Regions from separate parts of the Nakamurella sp. UYEF19 genome, predicted to be linked through region 1. Evidence: riboswitches for the same ligand, from Rfam matches in the RefSeq annotation. Region 1 holds a riboswitch; each other region holds the start of a gene.
What was found. Region 1 has a riboswitch for cobalamin ahead of ABIB25_RS05995 (ABC transporter substrate-binding protein). Riboswitches for the same ligand answer to the same signal wherever they lie in the genome.

Region 1 (6,538 bases):
TGGTGCTGTTCGCGGTCTCGTTCTTCGTCCTGACCTACACCCGGCTCGGTCGAGCCCTGTATGCGGTCGGGGGAAACGTGGCCGCAGCCAGGGCAGCCGGCATCCGGGCGGACCGGATCGTCTGGGGGGTACTGATTCTCGCGTCCGTGCTGGCCGCCCTCGGTGGACTGATCTACACCGGCCAGTTCGCCAGCGTGCAGGTGAGCCAGGGAGACGGCTACATCTTCCAGGTCTTCGCCGCCTGCGTGATCGGTGGTGTCTCGCTCAGCGGGGGCCGCGGCTCGGTGATCGGTGCCTTCCTCGGCATCCTACTGCTCATCCTGATCCAGAAACTCCTGTCCTACGCGGAGGTCCCGGCCGACTCGATCAAGTTCATCAGTGGTGCCCTGATCCTGTTGGCGCTGATCATCACCAGGCTGGCCGGTGGAAAGCGGCAGGAATGACGCGTCGGACGCCGGGGGCGTCAGGTCCGCCGGAGCGCCGCGCCGTCAGACGGAGTCGGCAGCGCTGGTCGCATCCTTCACCCGACGCAACCAGTCCTCCACGCCGGCGATGTGCACGACCGCCCGGGCGGCGGCCAGTTCGGGTTCGCGATTCTCGATGGCGCGCAGGATGTCTGCGTGTTCCTGCAGGGTGCGTGCGTAGGCGCCCTCCTGCGTCAGGCCACGCCAGATCCGTGCCCGCGAGGTCGGCAGGGAGATGGACTCCAGCATCGCGGTCAGCACCGGATTGCCGGAGCCGGCGGCGATCAGGGCGTGGAACTTGAGATCGTGTTCGACCAGGGTATGGCCCGGGGTCTGCAGGGAATCGGCTGCGATCACCTGCTTGATCGTCGCGATCGCCTCCGTGGTCAGGTTTCTCGCGGCCAGGGCAGTGGCGGCGGGTTCCAGGATCCGCCGGACGGCCAGGAAGTCCAGCACCGAATCGTCCTGGTGGAAGTCCAGCAGGAAGCCGAGCGCATCGATCAGCAGCGGTGCGTCGAGACTGGTGACATAGGTCCCATCTCCTTGACGGACATCCAGGATCCGCACCAGGGAAAGGGCTTTCACCGCTTCTCGCAGGGAATTGCGCGATACGCCAAGGTCGGCGGCGAGGTCGGCCTCCCTGGGCAGCCGGGCCCCGGGCGTCAGCTCGCCCGAGAGGATCATCGTCTTGATCTTGTCGATCGCCTCGTCAGTGACAGCCACGTCGAACCTTTCGCGCCGGCACGGGAGCTCCTGGACCATCGGGACCGTGGGGTATGCCAGCAACGTACCCCGTGCCACGATCACCGCCCATCCCGTCGCCGGCTTCGGCCGTTGGGGTGCAGGTACAGGGCGCAGGGTGCCGGCGCAGGCTTTCACGATCCAGTGGCCAAGGTGACAGGACGACGACGCGGCGCGGGGTCAGATCCTCGGTACGGTCGGACATCTGCGGACGACCCAGGGCCCAAAGCTGGAGCTCACCGCGGAGTCCACATGTTCCACTCCGGTGGAGCGCCATACCCTCTGGAAGGAACCGACCACGATGAGGCTTCTCATATTCGGCCCGCAGGGTGTGGGCAAGGGCACGCAGGCGGCGATGTTGGCTCCGCACTGGGGCATCCCGCACATCTCGACGGGTGACCTGTTCCGCGCCAACATCAGTGCCGACACGTTCCTCGGCAAGCAGGCCAAGGACGCGCTGGCGGCCGGCGAACTGGTGCCCGATTCGATCACGCAGGGCATGCTGGCCGAGCGCCTGAACGAGCCCGATGCGCGCTCGGGGTTCCTGCTGGACGGTTTCCCACGGACGCCCGAGCAGGCCGAGTGGCTCGAGCAGATGATCGCCGGGACACCGGGTCTGGACGCGGTCGTGCTGCTCACGGCGCCGAACGACGTCCTCATCGGGCGGGCCGTGGCACGCGGCCGGTTCGACGACGAGATCGAGGCCATCGAACGGCGCCTCGCGCTCTACCACCAGTTCACCGAGCCGCTTCTTCGCTTCTACGGCGACCTGGTCGAATCGATCGACGGCAATCGCTCGGTCGAACTGGTGCACCAGAACATCATCGGCCGGATCGGCGACCGCACCGCCGTGCACTGAGTTTGCTGTCGATGGGCGTTGCTGTCATTGCGACTCGTCAAGGACGCCGCGGACCGGCAACACCGCGGGCCGGCCGTCCTCGTCCAGCACGATGCGCACCCTGGCGCCGTAGAAGCGTGCCACCGTGGCTTCGGTGAGCACCTCTTCCGCCGTGCCCTGCGCCACGATCAGACCATGGTTCAGCAGCATCAGGCGATCGGCGTACTGGCCGGCGAGGGTCAGGTCGTGCATGGTGCTGATAACCGCGAGATGCCTTTCCCGGCGGAGTGTCTCGATCAGTTCGAGCACCTGTTGCTGATGCCCGACGTCGAGGGCGGTGGTCGGTTCGTCCAGCAGCAGGATGGGGGCATCCTGGGCCAGAGCCCTGGCCAGGAGGACCCGTTGGCGTTCGCCGCCGGACAGGGTGCCCACCACCCGATCGGCCATGTCCATCAGGTCGAGTTGGACGAGCGCCTCGTGGACCGAGTGCAGATCCCGCCGGCTCTCCACGGCCATGGCGTGGATGTGCGGGGCGCGGCCGAGCAGCACGTAGTCGGTGACGGTGATCCCGTCCGGGATCACCGGTGTCTGCGGCACCAGTGCGACCGCCTGCGCCCGTTGCCGTCGGTTCAGCGAGGTCGATGACTTCCCGGAGAGATCCAGGGAACCCCGGCCGGTCACGATCCCCGCGAGATACCGTAGCAGGGTTGACTTCCCGGCCCCGTTGGGGCCGATCACGCAGAGCCAGTCACCACGGTCGACGTTCAATTCGATGTCCGACAGGACCGTTCGGGAGCCCAGTGTCACGCTCACCCCATGAGCCGAGATCACGACGTGTCCCGTCTGGAATGCCGCAGCACAAGCACGAAGAAGGGGGCGCCGAAGAAGGCGGTGATGACACCGATCGGGATCTCGTCCGGAGCCGCGACCGTGCGTGCCAACAGGTCCGCGGCGCAGAGGAACGCTGCGCCGAACAACAGCGAGAGCGGCAGGACGACGCGGTGGCTGCGGCCGGCCAGCAGTCGGACGGCGTGCGGCACGATGATGCCGACGAATCCGATCAGGCCCGAAACCGACACTGCCGCAGCGGTTCCCAGTGATGCCGCAACGATGACGACCAGTCGCGTCCGGCGGACGTTGATCCCCAGGGTTGCCGCCTCGTCGTCGCCGACGGCTAGCACGTCCAGGACCCGCCGCTGGGTGAGCAGCACGATCCACGAGACCGCGGCGTAGGGGAGCAGGAGCAGGACGTCGTTCCAGCCGGCGGTGGAGAGCCGGCCGAGGATCCACGAGTACACCTGACGGATGGTGTCCTGGTTGCGTTGCTGCACATAGGTCTGGATCGCCGTCAGGAAGCTGCCCACCGCGACCCCGGCCAGGATCAGCGAGGCCGTCGACGGCCGACCGCCACCGGACACGCCGAGCGCGTAGGTCAGGCCGACGGCGCCCAGGGCTCCCAGGAATGCTGCCAGTGGCGCACCACCGACCGTCGACCCGCCGTCCACGCCGCCGACGAACACGAGGGTGACTGCGAGGCCGGCCCCGGCCGCTGCGCCGAGCAGGTAGGGATCGGCCAGCGGATTGCGGAAGACCCCCTGATAGCTGGCTCCGGAAATGGCCAGGGTTCCGCCGACCAGCAGGCCGAGAACGACCCGGGGGAGCCTGATCTCGTCGATGATGGCGATCTCGGTTGGGCTCAGCCCGGTGCTTCGGCCCAGTAGGTGCCCGAGCGCGGCGAATGGCGGGATGGTCACCGGGCCGATGACGATGCCGGCGACGGCGGCGACCACGACGGCGACAACACCGGCCATCACCCAGAACGGGCCGAGGCGGGAGCGCTGCAGGGTCGCGGGCAGTGACACCTCCCGCAACCCGTCGCCGAACAAGGTCAGGACGTCCGGACGGACTTCACGGCCTTGATGATGGCCGCCAGCAGGTTGACGACACGCGGCCCCCAGCGGCTGGCCACGTCGTCGTCCAGGGAGACCACCTGCTTGGCGCCCACCGCGGACAGGACCGAGAAGCCAGGCCGAGCAGCGAATGTCGTTGCGCTCTGCTGGCAGCACTTGGTGTCGGCCAGGAAGACGAGGTCGGGGTCGGCCTTCACCAGGTACTCGGCCGACAGCTGCGGGTACGGGGTCGCTTTCGGGTTGTCGGCGTCGGCGATGTTCTTCAGACCTGCCAGCGTGTAGAGCTGGCCCACGAAGGTCTTCGAGGATGCCGTGTAGAGGGTGTTGTCGAGTTCGTGGAAGTAGGTCAGCGGGCTGGTGCGCTTCGGCACGGTAGCGATCAGAGCGGTGATCTTCGCGCGCATGTCGTTGACCGTCCTGATCGCCGCGGCGGTGTGGCCGGTGGCCGTTCCCAGCGACTGGATCTGCCGGTAGGTGTCGTCCAGCGACGTCGCGGCCGGTTCCACCAGGACCGGGATCTTCAGCTTGGTCAGCTGGGCCTTGATGTTGTTGATGTCGTCCGAGAGCACAACCAGGTCCGGGCTGTACTTCGCGATCGATTCCACGTTCGGCTCGTAGGCGGACAGCTTGGTGGTCGGCACGCCGGCCGGGTAGTTGGAGTTGCTGTCCACCGCCACCACCTGGGCGCCGGCGCCGATCGCGTACAGGTCCTCGGTGGCGCTCGCGGATAGCGAGACGATCCGCTTCGGGGCCGAGTCGGCGGGCGTTGACTGTGCCGGTTCGCTCGAGCTTGCGGGGGCGCTGGACGTCGCAGCCGAGCTTGCGGGGGCGCTGGATGTTGCAGCCGGGGCCGACGACGCCGGAACCGACGACGATGGAATCGACGACGCCGGCGCGGACGCGACTGTGGGGGACGACCCCACCGCGGTGGGAATGGTGGTTGCGGAGGAGGCGGTCGTCCCGCTCGAGGTGCCGCACCCGGAGAGCAGCGCGCACACGGCCACGATTGCGGCGGCGGTTCCTGACTTGAAACGCCCTGACTTGAAACGCCCTGACTCGAAACGCCCTGACTCGAAACGCATGGTGTCCCTCTTGCAGATTGTCGAGGGAAGCCTCGCTCGACGGCAGGAGAGCTGCCGCCAACCGGGGCCCATTCCTCGAGGCCGGTTGATCACGCCCACCCGTCAGGCGACCTGGCTAGCCCCCGGGCCGGAGCACGGAGGACCACAGTTGCGGGACAGCGCCGGTTTCGCACCGGACTTCGCTGACGGGGAGCAGTCCTCGCGACCCTACGGTCGGCGACGGAACACCGTCAACCGGGGCGAGCGGAGCGACGGGGATGTCAGCCGCGATGCCCGGCCGCGGCATAGCGTTCGGCGAGTTCGACGCAGGCCGCGGCAAGCTCGGGCGGGCCCATCACCTCGAAGTCCGCAGCGAAGGTGCTGACGAGGGCGGCCAGGCCGACCCATGACCACGCGCCGAGGCCGAGGGTGCAGGTGTTCTCGGAGGTTTCCTCCACAGTGGCGCCCTCCGGTGCCCACCGTGCGACAAGAGTGGCGGGCGCGTCGAGCTCCACGAAGCCCTGGCAGGGCCAGCGCCGCCGGGTCGAGCCGCGATCGAATTGCCGTGTCACGTAGTGACCGACATCATCCGCGGGTAGTTCGCGGCGGTCGAACCGCGGGCCTGTTCCGAAACGCGGAGTGAGGCGATCGACGCGGAAGGTGCGCCAGTCGGCCCGGTCCAGGTCCCAGGCCACCAGGTACCACCGCGCACTCCACATGACGAGGTGGTGTGGCTCGACCCGCCGGGGTGGGAAGAAGGCGGTCACGTCGTGCCGTGCGTCGGCATGGTCGGGAGCGGAGGCGTAGTCGAACCGGAGCACCTCGCGATTGCGCATGGCGGTGCCGACGGCGACGAGGACCTTCGGATCGACTTGCGGCCGCATCGGATCTCGTGTGCTGCCGACGGCCGTGATCTCCACGGCGTCGATCTGGTGGCGCAGACGTGCCGGCATCACCTGGCGGATGGTGGTGAGTGCTCGGGCCGCGGCGTCGTCGATACCGGCGACCGTGGTCGGTGCCGTCTGCAGGGCAAGGGCCACCGCCACGGCCTGCTCGTCGTCGAACAGCAGGGGAGGCAGGTCGGCGCCCGCATCGAGGCGGTAGCTACTGCCCGGTCCTTTGGTGACGGAGACGGGGTAGCCGAGAGCACGGAGTCGGTCGACGTCGCGCCGCACGGTCCGCATGCTGACCGCGAGCCGGTCGGCGAGCGTCGATCCGGCCCATTCGCGCCGTGCCTGCAGCAGCGACAGCAACAGCAGTAACCGGGCGGAAGTTTCTCGCATTTCTGGAGTGTGGCAGAAATAGCGGCCAGTACCAGGCCGCTTCTCCGAGCACGGTCGGCCCATGACCAAAACGAACGCCCCCGAGGGCGAACAGGATGTCCGCACCGAAACCGCGCCGAGGCCAGCACTATCGGGCCGATCGGCCACCATCGCGCTGGCCGTGGTGTTGATGGCCTCGTTCATGGAACTGCTCGACGCCACGATCGTCAGCGTCGCCGCCCCGGCGATCGCGCTGGATCTC
Region 2 (6,538 bases), on a different contig from region 1:
CAGGGCGTGGATGGTGGCGCTCGATGATCCGATCACCCGCCGGGTCTGGGAGGTGGCCCGGCAATGCCATGTCGCCCTTGGCTGCCGGCACTACAGCCTGTTCGACTTCCGGATCGACCCCAGCGGGCAGCCCTGGTTCCTCGAGGCCGGCCTCTACAGCTCGTTCGCCCGCAAGAGCGTGATCAGCATGATGGCGAAGGCGGCCGGGATCGGGCTGGACGAGCTGTTCGAGACGGCCGTGCGCGAGAGTCTCCGTTCGAGCAGCTTCCGGGGGTCCAACACATCACCGAAGATGATGAGATAGTACTGAAGAAGTAAATGAACGTACCGCACGAAAGTGCGCAGGCTTCGGGGTATGACGTCCAAGCGCGCACTGTTCGCCGGTCTCGGTGTCGTCGTGCTCTGGGCCGGCGCCTTCCCGGCGGTGCGGGTGGCGGTGCCCGAGTTCGGCGTCGCCGGTCTGTCGGTCGCGCGACTGTCCGTGGCCGCGGCCGTGCTGCTTCTGCTCGCCCCGGTATTGAAGGTGAAACTCCCGGCACTGCGGGATGTCCCGTTGATCCTGGGCTGCGGGTTCTTCGGCATGGCCGCCTACCAGATCCTGCTGAACTGGGGAGAGGTCACGGTGCCGGCCGGTACCGCCAGCATGATCGTCGCGGCCGCTCCGCTGGTCAGCGTCGCGGTGGCAGCGGTTGCGTTCGGCGAACGGCTGACCGTGATCAAGATCGTGGGCAGCGCGGTGGCGATCACCGGTGTCGCCCTGGTCGCGTCCGCACGATCGGAACTGTCGCTGTCCTCGTCGGTGTGGATCCTGATCGGTGTGACCATCGTCCAGGGCATCTACCACCCCATGATCAAGCCGCTCCTGCGTCGCTACAGCGGCGTCGAGGTCGCCACCTACGGCATGGTCGCCGGCACTCTCATGCTGCTGCCCGCCCTTCCCGGAGCCTGGGGCCAGATGGGGAGCGCGTCTGCGGGGGCGTGGTGGTCGGTGGCCTTCCTCGGCGTCTTTCCGTCGGCCCTCGGATTCGTCCTGTGGGGCTACGCCGTCGGACGTCTGGAGATGGTGACCTCGACGTCTCTGCTGTACCTCGTTCCCGCGTTCGCGGTGTTGATCGCCTACTTCTGGCTGGACGAGGTCCCGGTGGCCGGCGAATTGATCGGCGGTGCGGTGGTACTGGTCGGCGTGGTCACGGTCGGGCTGGGCAGCGCTGTCAGAGCGCGTCGAACCACTTCTGCCGTGCAGCATCAGCTTCAGTGAGCAAGGTCGGGCCCGGTCCGTCTCAGCTCGGCTCGACGACACGCCCAACACGACATGTGGGGGTTGTTGATCGACATGCCCCCCACATGTACTGTCCGTTCTGCTGGTGGTTCGCCTGACCCGGAGTGAGCAATTCCGGGGAGGGCGTGCCAACAGGGAATCCGGTGTGAATCCGGGACTGCCCCGCAGCGGTGAGTGGGAACGACAGTCGTCATGAAGCACTGAACGCTCCGGCGTTCGGGAAGCGACGGCCAGTAGGAGATCGGTGTCAGAAGCCGGTCGTGCCCGCGAGTCCGAAGACCTGCCATCAGTGCGCGCGCCAGCCGGTGCGCGCCGTCGGTCGACCCCGTGGGAGGGTCCCTGCGCTCCAGGCCATCCTGGGCACCCCGATCGGGCTGCCTCCAGGACGGTCCTGCGCATCCTCCCCGAGATCCGCCGTCACCGGTCTTTTCTCGCGAGGAGAAAGCATGACCCAGACCCTGCGCGGTCTTCACCTTCCCGACGCCCCCGACCCCGTTGATCTGCGTCACGACCTCAAGCTCCGCACCGATCTGTCGGTGATCCGCCGTGACGGTTCCACCGCCCCGTTCGACGCCGGCCGGATCATCGTGGCCATCACCAAGGCGTTCCTGGCCGTCGAGGGCGAGAGGGCCCAGACGTCCTCACGGCTCCGGACGCTGGTCTCCCAACTGGCGGACGACGTGGTCGGCACCCTGCACCGTCGCCATGCCCCGGGCGGCAAGATCAATCTCGAGGACGTGCAGGACCAGGTCGAACTGGTGCTGATGCGGGGCGGTCACGCCGCCGTCGCTCGCGCCTACATCCTCTACCGCGAGGAGCACCGCCGTGCTCGTGACGAGCGGAACACCGCTGTGTCGCAACCTGTTCCGATCCAGACGTCGATGTCGGTGACCTGGCCGGACGGGACGCTCGCCCGGCTGGATCGCGAACGGCTGAGCTCGGTGATCGACGAGGCCTGCGCCGGCCTGGGCGAGACGGATGCCGCGCTGGTCCTGGCCGGTACGCAGGCGAACCTCTACGACGGCATGACGACGGTCGAACTCGGGCTGGCGCCGATCATGGCGGCCCGCGGACTCGTGGAGACCGAGCCGGCCTACTCGCAGGTGGCCGCGCGGCTGCTCGCCGACACGCTCCGGGCCGAGGCCCTGACCTTCCTGCACGACGCGCCGACACAGGCCACCGCCGCGCAGATGACGGCCGGCTATGCGCAGTACCTCCCCGCCTACCTGGCACGGGGGATCGAGTTGGGCCAGCTGGATCCGCAGCTCGCGGAGTTCGATCTCGAGCGCATCAGCGCTGCGGTGGATGGGCAGCGGGACAACGACTTCACCTTCCTCGGCCTGCAGACCCTCTACGACCGCTACTTCCTGCACCACCGCGGCACCAGATACGAACTACCGCAGGCCTTCTTCATGCGGGTGGCCATGGGGCTGGCCGTACGGGAGCCGGACCGGGAGGCCGCTGCGATCGAGTTCTACCGGCTGCTGTCGAGCTTCGACTTCATGGCCTCCACCCCGACCCTGTTCAACGCCGGCACCACCCGGCCGCAGCTGTCGTCCTGCTTCCTGACCACCGTCGACGACGACCTCGACGACATCTTCCAGTCGATCAAGAACAACGCGCTGCTGGCGAAGTTCTCCGGTGGGCTCGGCAACGACTGGACCCCGGTGCGTGGCATCGGGGCGCACATCCGCGGCACCAACGGACTCTCTTCCGGGGTGGTCCCGTTCCTGAAGATCGCGAACGACACCGCGGTGGCCGTCAACCAGGGTGGCAAGCGGAAGGGCGCCGTCTGCGCCTACCTGGAGACGTGGCACATCGATGTCGAGGAATTCCTCGACCTGCGGAAGAACACCGGCGACGATCGCCGACGCACCCACGACATGAACACCGCGAACTGGGTGCCGGACGAGTTCATGCGCCGCGTCGAGAGCGACGGCCAGTGGACCCTGTTCTCCCCGGACGAGGCCCCCGATCTACATGACCTGTACGGCAACGACTTCGCCGTGCGCTACGCCGAGTACGAGGCCGCCGCCGACCGCGGGGAGATCGCCGTCTTCCGTCGGGTCAGGGCCGTCGAGCTGTGGCGCCGGATGCTCACCGTGCTGTTCGAGACGGGGCACCCGTGGATCACCTTCAAGGATCCGTGCAACCTGCGGTCCCCGCAGCAGCACGTCGGAGTCGTGCACTCTTCCAACCTGTGCACCGAGATCACCCTGAACACCAAGGCGGGCAGCCACTCCGGCGGCGCCCCGGAGGTCGCCGTCTGCAACCTCGGTTCGGTGAACCTCGCCGCGCACGTGCGGCCGGATGGGCTGGACGTGGAGCGGCTCCGCGGGACGGTGCGCACCGCGGTCCGGATGCTGGACAACGTCATCGACATCAACATGTACACGATCCCGGCCGCACGCCGGTCGAACCTGGTGCACCGCCCGATCGGGTTGGGCCTCATGGGGTTTGCCGACGCGCTGTACGTCCAGGGCATCGCCTACGCCTCCGACGCCGCGGTCGAGTTCGCCGACACGTCGATGGAACAGCTCTCCTATTTCGCGATCGAGGCATCGTCGGACCTGGCACTGACCCGTGGTCGCTACGGTTCGTACGAGGGCTCGCTGTGGAGCCGGGGAGTCCTGCCGATCGATTCCGTCGCCATTCTCGACCAGCACCGAGGCGGCCTGCTGGAGCAGGACCGCACCCAGCGTCTCGACTGGGACGGGTTGCGTCACAGGGTGAACCGGCAGGGAATGCGGAACTCGAACGTCATGGCCATCGCGCCGACGGCCACCATCTCCAATATCGTCGGAGTGGCACAGTCCATCGAGCCGACGTATCGCAACCTGTTCGTGAAGTCCAACATGAGCGGCGACTTCACCGTCATCAACGAGCATCTCGTTGCGGTGCTCAAGGAGCGGGGCCTCTGGGACGAGGTGATGATCGCCGATCTCAAATACTTCGACGGGTCTCTACAGCCGATCGACCGGATCCCGTCCGACGTGAAGGCGTTGTTCGCCACGGCCTTCGAGATCGACAGTTCGTGGCTGATCCACGCCGCCTCCCGTCGGCAGAAGTGGATCGACCAGGCCCAGTCCCTCAACCTGTACGTGGCGCAGCCCAACGGGCGCAAGCTCGACGAGACCTACCGCCTGGCCTGGCGTACCGGATGCAAGACGACCTACTACCTCCGGTCCAGCTCGGCCACACACGTGGAGAAGTCGACCATCAACGGCACCGACGGCAAGTTGAATGCGGTCAGTGCCACCCCGGTCGCCCCCGCTGCCGCGCCCCCTGCTCCGGTGACCCCGGTAGCCATCCAGGAGCCGGTCGGCCGAACCGTGCTGACCGCCGAGGACGTCCTCGCCTGTTCCGTCGACAACCCCGAATGCGAAGCCTGCCAGTAGTTCCGGCCCGTCCAACCCGAAGACCCCGACCTGATTGTGGAGAGAGAAATGACCAATCTTGTGACGAAACTGGACGACCCCGTCAGCGGACTCGGCTCCATCGATGCCGGCGGCGGACGCGTCGCCGTCGGCGACAAGGCGATGATCAACGCCCGCGCCGACGTCAACCAACTGCTACCGCTCAAGTACCACTGGGCCTGGGAGAAATACCTGGCCGCCTGCAACAACCAGTGGATGCCCACCGAGGTGTCCATGCAGGCCGACATCGCGCTCTGGAAGTCCGCGAACGGCTTGACCGAAGCCGAACGGAGCATGCTGCTGCGCAACCTCGGCTTCTTCGCCACCGCGGAGTCATTGGTGGCCAACAACATCGTGCTCGCCGTCTACCGGCAGCTGACCAATCCCGAGTGCCGGCAATACCTGCTGCGTCAGGCGTTCGAGGAAGCCGTCCACACCCACACGTTCCAGTACATCTGCACCTCGCTCGGACTCGACGAGGGCGAACTTTTCAACATGTACCGCGAGGTACCTTCGATCACCGAGAAGGACGCCTGGGCACTGCAGTACACCCGGCACCTGGAGGATCCGGGGTTCCGCACCGGCACCCCGGAGTCGGACCAGGCGTTCCTGCGCGACCTGATCGCGTTCTACGTCATCTTCGAGGGCATGTGGTTCTATACGGGTTTCGCCCAGATCCTCTCGCTCGGGCGTCGCAACAAAATGGTGGGCATCGCCGAGCAGTACCAGTACATCCTGCGTGACGAGTCGATCCACCTGAACTTCGGCATCGACGTGATCAACCAGATCAAGATCGAGAACCCGCACCTGTGGACCCAGGCATTCCAGGCCGAGGTCAGCGGAATGCTCGCCACAGCCTGCGAACTCGAGATCGCCTACGGCCGGGAGACCATGCCAACCGGGATGCTGGGCCTGAACGCCGCGCAGTGCGAGCAGTACATCAAGTTCGTCACCAACCGGCGATGTGCCCAGATCGGGCTGGCACCCCTGCATCTGCCGACCGAGAACCCGTTCCCGTGGATGAGCGAGATGATGGACCTGAAGAAGGAGAAGAACTTCTTCGAGACCCGCGTCATCGAGTACCAGACAGGTGGCGGGCTCGAGTGGTGACCACGAGGTCAGGACGGGGCTGACGCCGACCGAACGGCAGGCGACTACTCATGGATGCGTGCGCAGACCGTCGAAGACCACGGCGGACACGATGGTGCCGAGCTCGGTGGCCGAGTGTTTGCTGCCCGGCTTGAGCCATTCCGTCAACGAGTTCACCGTCCCGAACAGCAATCGGGCGATGACGGCCGGGTCGATATCGGGCCGGAGAGCTCCGTCACCGACCGCCTCTTTGACGAGATCGGTAGCCAGGCGGTCGATCTGGCGGCGGCGAACGAGGGCCTGTCGTTCCACCTCGCTGTTTCCCCGCACCCGCAGCAGGAGCGTGACGAATGGCAGATCGTCGACGAGCACGGCGACGCTGCGCCGCAACAGCTCCTCGAGCCGTTCGACCGCCGGCCCGCCGAGGGCGCGGACGTCGACGGCCGCCTGCTCCAGCCCGACGAGCGCGCGGTCCAGGGCCAGGCCCAGCAGCGCCTCCTTGCTCTCGACGTGGTGGTAGATCGAGGACTTGCCGATGCCCAGCCGCGCGGAGAGATCCTCCATGCTGGTGCCGTCGTAGCCGCGTTCGATGAACACCTCGACCGAGGCGGCCAGCACGGTGGACAGGTCATGTCCCGGCCGTCCGCGACGACGGGCGGAGGGGCCGGCCGCCGTCATCGCGGCGGTTCCTTCAGCTCGTGGCTCCGGCCCCGGAACTCCGCGACCAGGGAATCGCCGCAGATGATGGTGACGT
Region 3 (6,538 bases), on a different contig from region 1:
GTCGATCACGGAGCAGATGGAGTTCCGGTCCGTTCAGCCGCCGATCGGGGTCGGATCCAGGGTCAGCGGAGGCACCGGCAGCGAGCCGCGGAGGCGCTCCTGACGAACGGGTCATCCACCCGTCACCATCGGGCCGAGCTCGATCGTCACCGCTGTGCGGCCGTCCGCGGACCTGGCGACCGTCAGCGATCCGCCCGAAGACTCCGCGATCTGACGGGCGATGTCGAGGCCGAGACCGGTCGATCCGCCGCCCGATTCGCCCCGTCGTCCGGCCCCCGGCGCGAATCCCGGTCCCGCGTCCAGCACCGCGACGACCGCTCCTCCACCGGACGCGGACGAGCACCTCACCTCGAAGGCCACGTCATCACCGGTGTGGGCGAAGACGTTGCCCACCAACGAGTCCAGAGCGGCGGCGAGGTCGCTCGCCGCCGCGCGGACCGGCACCGGGGAAGCGGTGACCGACGTCGTCACCGGCCGGTGCTGATGGGTGGCGAGCACCGACCAGAAGACCATGCGGTCGCGAACCACCGCCGCTGCATCACAGGTGGCCGCGTCCGGATCGGTGGCACGCCGGGCCGAGCGGATGACCTCGTCGACGGCGCGGTCGAGTGCGTCCACATCGGCGGCGAGCCGACCGCGGGCGTCATCGTCGGTGAGACCTTCGACGTCGAGACGGAGAGCCGTCACCGGGGTCCGGAGGCGATGTCGGAGGTCGGCCACCGACTCCCGTTCGCTGATCAGCAGATCACCGATGCGCCCGCCGAGCCGATTCAGTGCCGCACCGACGGAGGCGACCTCGGGCGGGCCGGCAGGCTGCACCCGCGCGCCGACGTCGCCTCGACCGAGCAGCTCCGCGGTCTCGGCGAGCCGGGTGATAGGCCTCGTCATCGCGCGGGCCAGCCGATCGGCGACGAAGATCGACAGCAGGAAGAGGACGAGGCCGATCCCGCCCAGCAGCAGCCAGATCCGGCGCACGCCGGCGGACAGGTCGTCATCGGTGACGAGCAGCCGGATCACCGATTCCCCTTCGGATCTGGCGACCGGCTGGACGATCAGGACGCCGCCGGGAGCCCCGGCGGCGGCGGCGACCTCGGTGACCTGCGCAGTCCTCGAATCCGGGCCGTCGAGAGCGCCGACGGCGGGATCCGTGCCGATCGTCGGCGAACCGGGCATCGTCACCCAGACCACGTAACCGGCCTCGCGGACGCCGGCCACGGCGGCGGCCGTGGCCGACACCGGGGACAGGGCCAGCACCGGGATCTCAGTCGGCTCGAGGCCGATCTCGCGCTCCGCACGGCTGAGCGATGGCTGGGTGCGCCGGCCCTGACCACCGCACGACTCGTCCGACATGCGATGCGGACGCTGATCAAGCAGGGACATCCGGAGGCGTTGCGGCTGATGGGCTTTCCCGAGGTCGCAGGTCTGCAGGTCTCGCCGCTGGTGCTCGATCGGTCGGCAGTGACGATGGGCGAGGTCGTGGAACTGTCGTTCGGCCTTCGTCACGACGGACCGGAAATCGTCCACCTGGCTATCGACTACGTGGTGCATTTCGTCAAGGCGAATGGCTCCACGTCGCCGAAGGTCTTCAAGCTCGCGGTACGTGATCTTCCGGGTGGGCAGGATCTGGCCATCGTCAAACGACATTCGTTCCGGCCCATCACCACTCGCGTGCACTACCCCGGTAGACACCGCATCGAGTTGCAGATCAACGGAAGACCGTCCGGAAGTGCCGCGGTCGATTTGCTCAGTTGACCGCGAGAATGCAGTCGCCGCAATAACTTCCACTGTTCGGTGGGGCGATCCGGTAGATCAGGCAGCAGCTCCGCCGGCGGCCGTCGCGGCCCGGGGTCCCGACGAACGTGTCGCGAAGGGGTGATCCGGCAAGCACTTCGCCGGCGAGCGCGCGAGCTCGGTCGGCCAGATCGGGTCGGATACTGGAGACGGTGTTAGCGGCCCCGTTCACGGCCGAGAATACGTTGCCCCACAGTACTTTCCGAGAGACAGAAAGTCCGTTCGTCCGGTCGAGCAGGTCGATGATCGGCGCACCGACGATTTGGGTCGTCCCGATCCCCGGTGTCAGCGCGGAGCGCGGAACGGAGAGCGGCAGGATTCCGCCCACCACCGGCTGCCACCTCACCCCGGTGAGGTCGAGCCGGTAGCCGAGGAGCGCAGCTCCGAACGCCGGGCAGACCAACCTGGCGACGAGACCGAGATGACCCACCGAGGCGGCGACCCGCAGTTCGACCGGTGCCCCGGACATCGCGGTCAGTGCGTCCTGGACCTGCCGGTAGCGCGTCAGAAGAGTTGCGGAGCCATCGATCAAGGCACCAATCGGTTGCCAGGGATCACCGTTGTTGCTGCTGTTGTTGCCGTCGCCGCTATCGGGATCGCTGATCTCCATTGCGAAATGCGGTCCGAGATCAGCGATCTCGTCGATGACGTCGTCAGACAGCCGCTTTCTCCCGATCACCTGACGCCTGTCGAAGACGGTCCGTCGGTTCCAGCACCCGGTGGGCCAGCGGAGCGAACAGCAACCCGATGGCCGCCCAGAGGACGAGCTGGGCGCCCACCGAATACAGTCGGAACTGGATCAGATCGTCGGCCGGGAAACCGGGGAAGACGATGGTGCCCTTGGTATCCAGCAGGGGCAGTGGCGTCTCGGTGGCCTGCGCCCCGTAGTGCTGGACGTTCGTGGCGAGCATCCCGAATGACGGCAACAGGGCTGTCGCCGCGCCGATCACGACGACATAGGCCGCCGCGGCGATCAGTGGCGCGTTCCAGTGGCCGAAGCGTGCCGTCAGCCGCTTGCCGAGCAGCACGGCGAACGCGAGGAACACGATTGCGGCGGCCACCATCAGCAGATACAGAACGCTGCGTTCCTTGATCGTGTCCTTGTGGCCGATGGCCGGAGGGTTGGCCGGATAGGCAAGAAACGGCACCAGGTAGAGCGCGAGGAATCCTCCGCCTGCGACGAGGACTGCGAGCGTCCGAGGCCGGAGCGCGCCCACCCGGCCGAGGGACACGGTGTAGACCACCGCGAACAGGGTGCCAACGGCAGCACCGAAGAGGATCATCCCCACTCCGATGCCGAGATTGGCCTGGATCGTCCGGCTGAAGATGTCGTGGCCGTGTTCGTCGACGGGCAGGCCCGCAGCCTTGTCCAAGGCGTGCTGCGCCTCGTCCCGTGCGGATTCGTAGTCGATCGCCCTGTTGATCACCGGTTCGGCGAAGATGCGAGTGAAGGCGAGCGCCAACAGGCCGGCGATGGCGCCGACCAGCAGGCCTCTGAGAATCAATTTGGCTGCGATGTTCACGGGCTCGGTGACTGAGATCGGCTCAGTGACAGGGGAAGCCGAGGAAGTGGCGTGCGTCGTGCACGAATTCGTGGATGGCGGTGTTGCTCCCGAAGACCGAGGTGGCGCCCTGGTCGATGCCCACGAAGTAGTACACGGCGAGCGCCAGGGATGTGGCCGTGATCAGCCAGGCTGCAGCCTTGGACAGTGGGATGACGACCTGGGTGGGGATGGCCGTCGGTGACGCCACGCTGGTGGCAGCAGTGGTCATGGTGGAGCTCCTTCCGGGATTCTGCGTCCCGTGATCGAGGGGGCACGTGAAGGCGGAAGACCTGACTCACAGAAACCGGGGAGACCCCGAACGCTGCTCACAGTGGCGCGACCGTGCCGGATTTACACCGGCTTCCTCACACCTTCACGAGCCCAAACCGTAGCCCCCCGGGTGCGCGCAGAGCAATGGCCCCACGGGCGCCCCCGGGCCATGGCCCCACAACGGTCCGATCACGCCGCCTTCTGACGGTCGATGGGGTTGCTGTCAAGAGTGTTTCGCAGTAGGACGTCGACGATGTCACCGATGCTGACCTTCTCTCCGGCCCACCGCGGGCGGATGGCTTCGGACCCACGATCTGTCCACCGGGTGATCTCGTCCAGATCCCGGTCCAACGGGAAGGTAGTCCTGAACCCGGACCCGTCGCCTTGATCGACACGGAAGCGACCGGGCTCGAGCACGATGCCTCCGGGGTCGGTGAACTGCCACCGGGGTACCGACTTCGTCGAGTCCGCCGCGGCTGCGACGCCGAAACCGGCTTCGTGGACTGCCATGTGGTGGAGCTGGCACAGCAGAACCAGATTGCCGAGATCCGTCGTACCACCGGCGGCCCAGTGCTGCACGTGGTGGGCCACGAGGTGCGTCGTCCGGGCACAGGACGGGAACTGACAGCTGCCGTCCCGGACCATCAGGGCCCTCCGTTGGTGCGGCGAAACCAGCCGTCGCCTGCGGCCGTAGTTCAGGACCGCGCCCGCGTGACCGCGGACCATGGCGACGACCATCGCGTCGCACGCCAGCCTCGCCGCCGTTCCCGGTGCGACGCCACCGATGCGGGCGACCTCGCAGCATTTCTCCGCGGGGACCGCCGAGACGTCCAGGTGCTCGTGCTCGTCTGCGGCCCGCAGCCTTTCGGCCGCCGGCGGCGCCTCCGATGGGGAACTCAGTGGCTCAGGCGCTACCGATTCAGGCGCCACCGACTCGGGGACCGGCAGTCCGACCGTCTCGGCGAGAAGGCGGGCATCGACGTGCACCACGACCAGATGGCGATCCTCGCCGGACGGATCCGCGGGGCTGCCGGCCAAGAACCCGCGCGCGACGCGGAGCAGCGCATCGACGCAGCTCACCGATGGATCGGGTGCTCGCCGAACCGCGGAGGCTTCCACAGTGCAGTTGTCGAAGATGCCGAAAGGGGCTCCGGCACCGGGCGGCTGCGTGGAATCTGCTGATGGTGATGATGTGCCAGGGGTGGCGTCGGCGCGCTGCGCTGACAGCTGGTGCGCCGACGAATCAAGGGCCGCGATGAGTTCCGCCCCCTCCTCGGCCGGCAGGCGGGCAGTCAGGACCACCATCCCGTCGTCGTCGACGAACCACCGGGCCTTGCGTCGTTTCTGTTGCTCCACCCGATCCGGATCATATTTGCGGAACTTTCGGGTGGAGGTCTCGAACTGCGAGGCGGTCAGGGTCTGGGCCAGCGAGAGCAGGGTGGCTTCCTCGACACGGCCCGCGATCCGAGTTGCCTCACGGACCTTGGAATAGGACAACCGTCCGGCGGCGAACTCGCCGTGGATCAGCGGCAACGTGCGGAGCGCCCGCGCGACACGAACGTGTTCGCGGGCTGTGCCGAGACTCATCGAACAGGAATACGCGACCCAGTGAGCGCAGTCGCGGACGCCGTAGCCGAACCAGGCCAGCGTCTCGTCGCACTCGGCGACCAGATCGAGCCACCAGCACTCGGCAGACGCCATCCGGCCGGCAGCTGCGCTCAACCGGACGCGGATCAGTTCCAGCTCGTCGTGACCTAGGTCGGTCGGTTTCGAGGTCGGTATTAAACTCGGCGGGTCGGCCTTCGGATCGATGCTGAGCACATTCACGGGCTGCCTCTCGGTTCGAACATGGGATGATCACTGCTGGTCGGAGGGGGGCACCGACACTGTTTGTACGTACGTTCGAGGCTAGTCCGGACCACCGACAGTCCTTGGTCAAGAGGACGCGGGAGGGCTGTCGAGGCGATCGGAGACGTTCCAGCCCGGAACGCTCATGGGACGAATCGGACATGCAGGAGAGCCCCTGATCTGCCGAGACCGGCCCATGCCGAGACCGGACCGTCGCGAGACCGGACCGTCGCGAGACCGGCCCATGCCGAGACCGGACCATGCACGGCGGGCGCCAGAGGGCCGGGTTCGGACGGGGTCGGACGTTCCAGCCCGGAACGGCTATGGGACAAAACGGACATGCCCCCGCCATCCGAAAGACCGGTGGCGGCCGACCACCCCGACGGAATTCCGGGAAGCGACCAGCGGAGTCGACGGATCGAGCTCGTACGTCGACCCGTCAGCGGCGCCGGTGGTGTTGGATGTACCCATGACGAGCCCCGGCGCGGACGATCCCCACGACATCGCGGACACCCAGATGTTCCGGCGGTTCGTGGAGTCAGGTCCCCAGGGATCGGGTTCCGAGACAGAGGCCAGGACCGGGCTGCAGCGGCTCTGGGTCTGGCCCGGCCTGCTGATCCCCGTCATCCTGTCGATCGTGATCGTTGCCGTCGTCCTGGTTTTGGTGCTCTGACCGGGTCGACGACGGCTACGGGTGAGATGCGGGTGGAGTTCAGTGACCGCGATGGTCCTGGATGGTGATCCGCGGCCCGAATCTTGGTTTGAACGCCTGCCCGCTGACTTCCAGCAACCGAACCACCCGATGACGGTGCGGCCGTAGCGGCTCGAGGTAGGCGACCATCTCGGCGTCGTCGATCGGTCGGCCGAGCATCGTCCAGCCGATCACCCCGGACAGGTGGAAATCGCCGACGGACAGGGCGTCTGCGTCGCCGAGGGCACGTTGCCCCACCTCGGCGGCCGTCCAGGCGCCGATCCCGGGGATCGACATCAGCCGGGCACGGGCACCGGCCGAGTCCAGGCCGGTGCAGCCTTCCAGTTGTCGCGCGAACCGCGCGCACGTCACGACGGTCGACGAGCGCTTCGGG

Region 2: linked by a shared signal. The riboswitch ahead of ABIB25_RS08285 (ribonucleoside-diphosphate reductase subunit alpha) and the one ahead of ABIB25_RS05995 (ABC transporter substrate-binding protein) in region 1 are both predicted to bind cobalamin.
Region 3: linked by a shared signal. The riboswitch ahead of ABIB25_RS14395 (CbtB domain-containing protein) and the one ahead of ABIB25_RS05995 (ABC transporter substrate-binding protein) in region 1 are both predicted to bind cobalamin.

Annotation. Positions count from the first base shown of each region.
Region 1 covers NZ_JBEPNO010000002.1:601,456-607,993, forward strand. Annotated here, with positions in the region: gene ABIB25_RS05970 (ABC transporter permease) at 1-443, shown strand, start outside; gene ABIB25_RS05975 (FadR/GntR family transcriptional regulator) at 489-1,187, opposite strand; gene ABIB25_RS05980 (adenylate kinase) at 1,507-2,064, shown strand; gene ABIB25_RS05985 (ABC transporter ATP-binding protein) at 2,089-2,856, opposite strand; gene ABIB25_RS05990 (FecCD family ABC transporter permease) at 2,871-3,854, opposite strand; gene ABIB25_RS05995 (ABC transporter substrate-binding protein) at 3,932-5,035, opposite strand; cobalamin riboswitch at 5,124-5,260, opposite strand; gene ABIB25_RS06000 (helix-turn-helix transcriptional regulator) at 5,296-6,297, opposite strand; gene ABIB25_RS06005 (MFS transporter) at 6,359-6,538, shown strand, end outside.
Region 2 covers NZ_JBEPNO010000003.1:462,708-469,245, reverse strand. Annotated here, with positions in the region: gene ABIB25_RS08295 (D-alanine--D-alanine ligase family protein) at 1-304, shown strand, start outside; gene ABIB25_RS08290 (DMT family transporter) at 356-1,258, shown strand; cobalamin riboswitch at 1,346-1,581, shown strand; gene ABIB25_RS08285 (ribonucleoside-diphosphate reductase subunit alpha) at 1,726-4,677, shown strand; gene ABIB25_RS08280 (ribonucleotide-diphosphate reductase subunit beta) at 4,726-5,805, shown strand; gene ABIB25_RS08275 (TetR/AcrR family transcriptional regulator) at 5,854-6,462, opposite strand; gene ABIB25_RS08270 (hotdog domain-containing protein) at 6,459-6,538, opposite strand, start outside.
Region 3 covers NZ_JBEPNO010000009.1:108,890-115,427, reverse strand. Annotated here, with positions in the region: gene ABIB25_RS14420 (flavin-containing monooxygenase) at 1-103, shown strand, start outside; gene ABIB25_RS14415 (sensor histidine kinase) at 112-1,350, opposite strand; gene ABIB25_RS14410 (YhaZ family DNA alkylation repair protein) at 1,354-1,752, shown strand; gene ABIB25_RS14405 (hypothetical protein) at 1,745-2,470, opposite strand; gene ABIB25_RS14400 (CbtA family protein) at 2,445-3,308, opposite strand; gene ABIB25_RS14395 (CbtB domain-containing protein) at 3,337-3,564, opposite strand; adenosylcobalamin (AdoCbl) riboswitch at 3,569-3,728, opposite strand; gene ABIB25_RS14390 (HNH endonuclease signature motif containing protein) at 3,795-5,432, opposite strand; gene ABIB25_RS14385 (hypothetical protein) at 5,923-6,126, shown strand; gene ABIB25_RS14380 (DNA-3-methyladenine glycosylase family protein) at 6,166-6,538, opposite strand, start outside.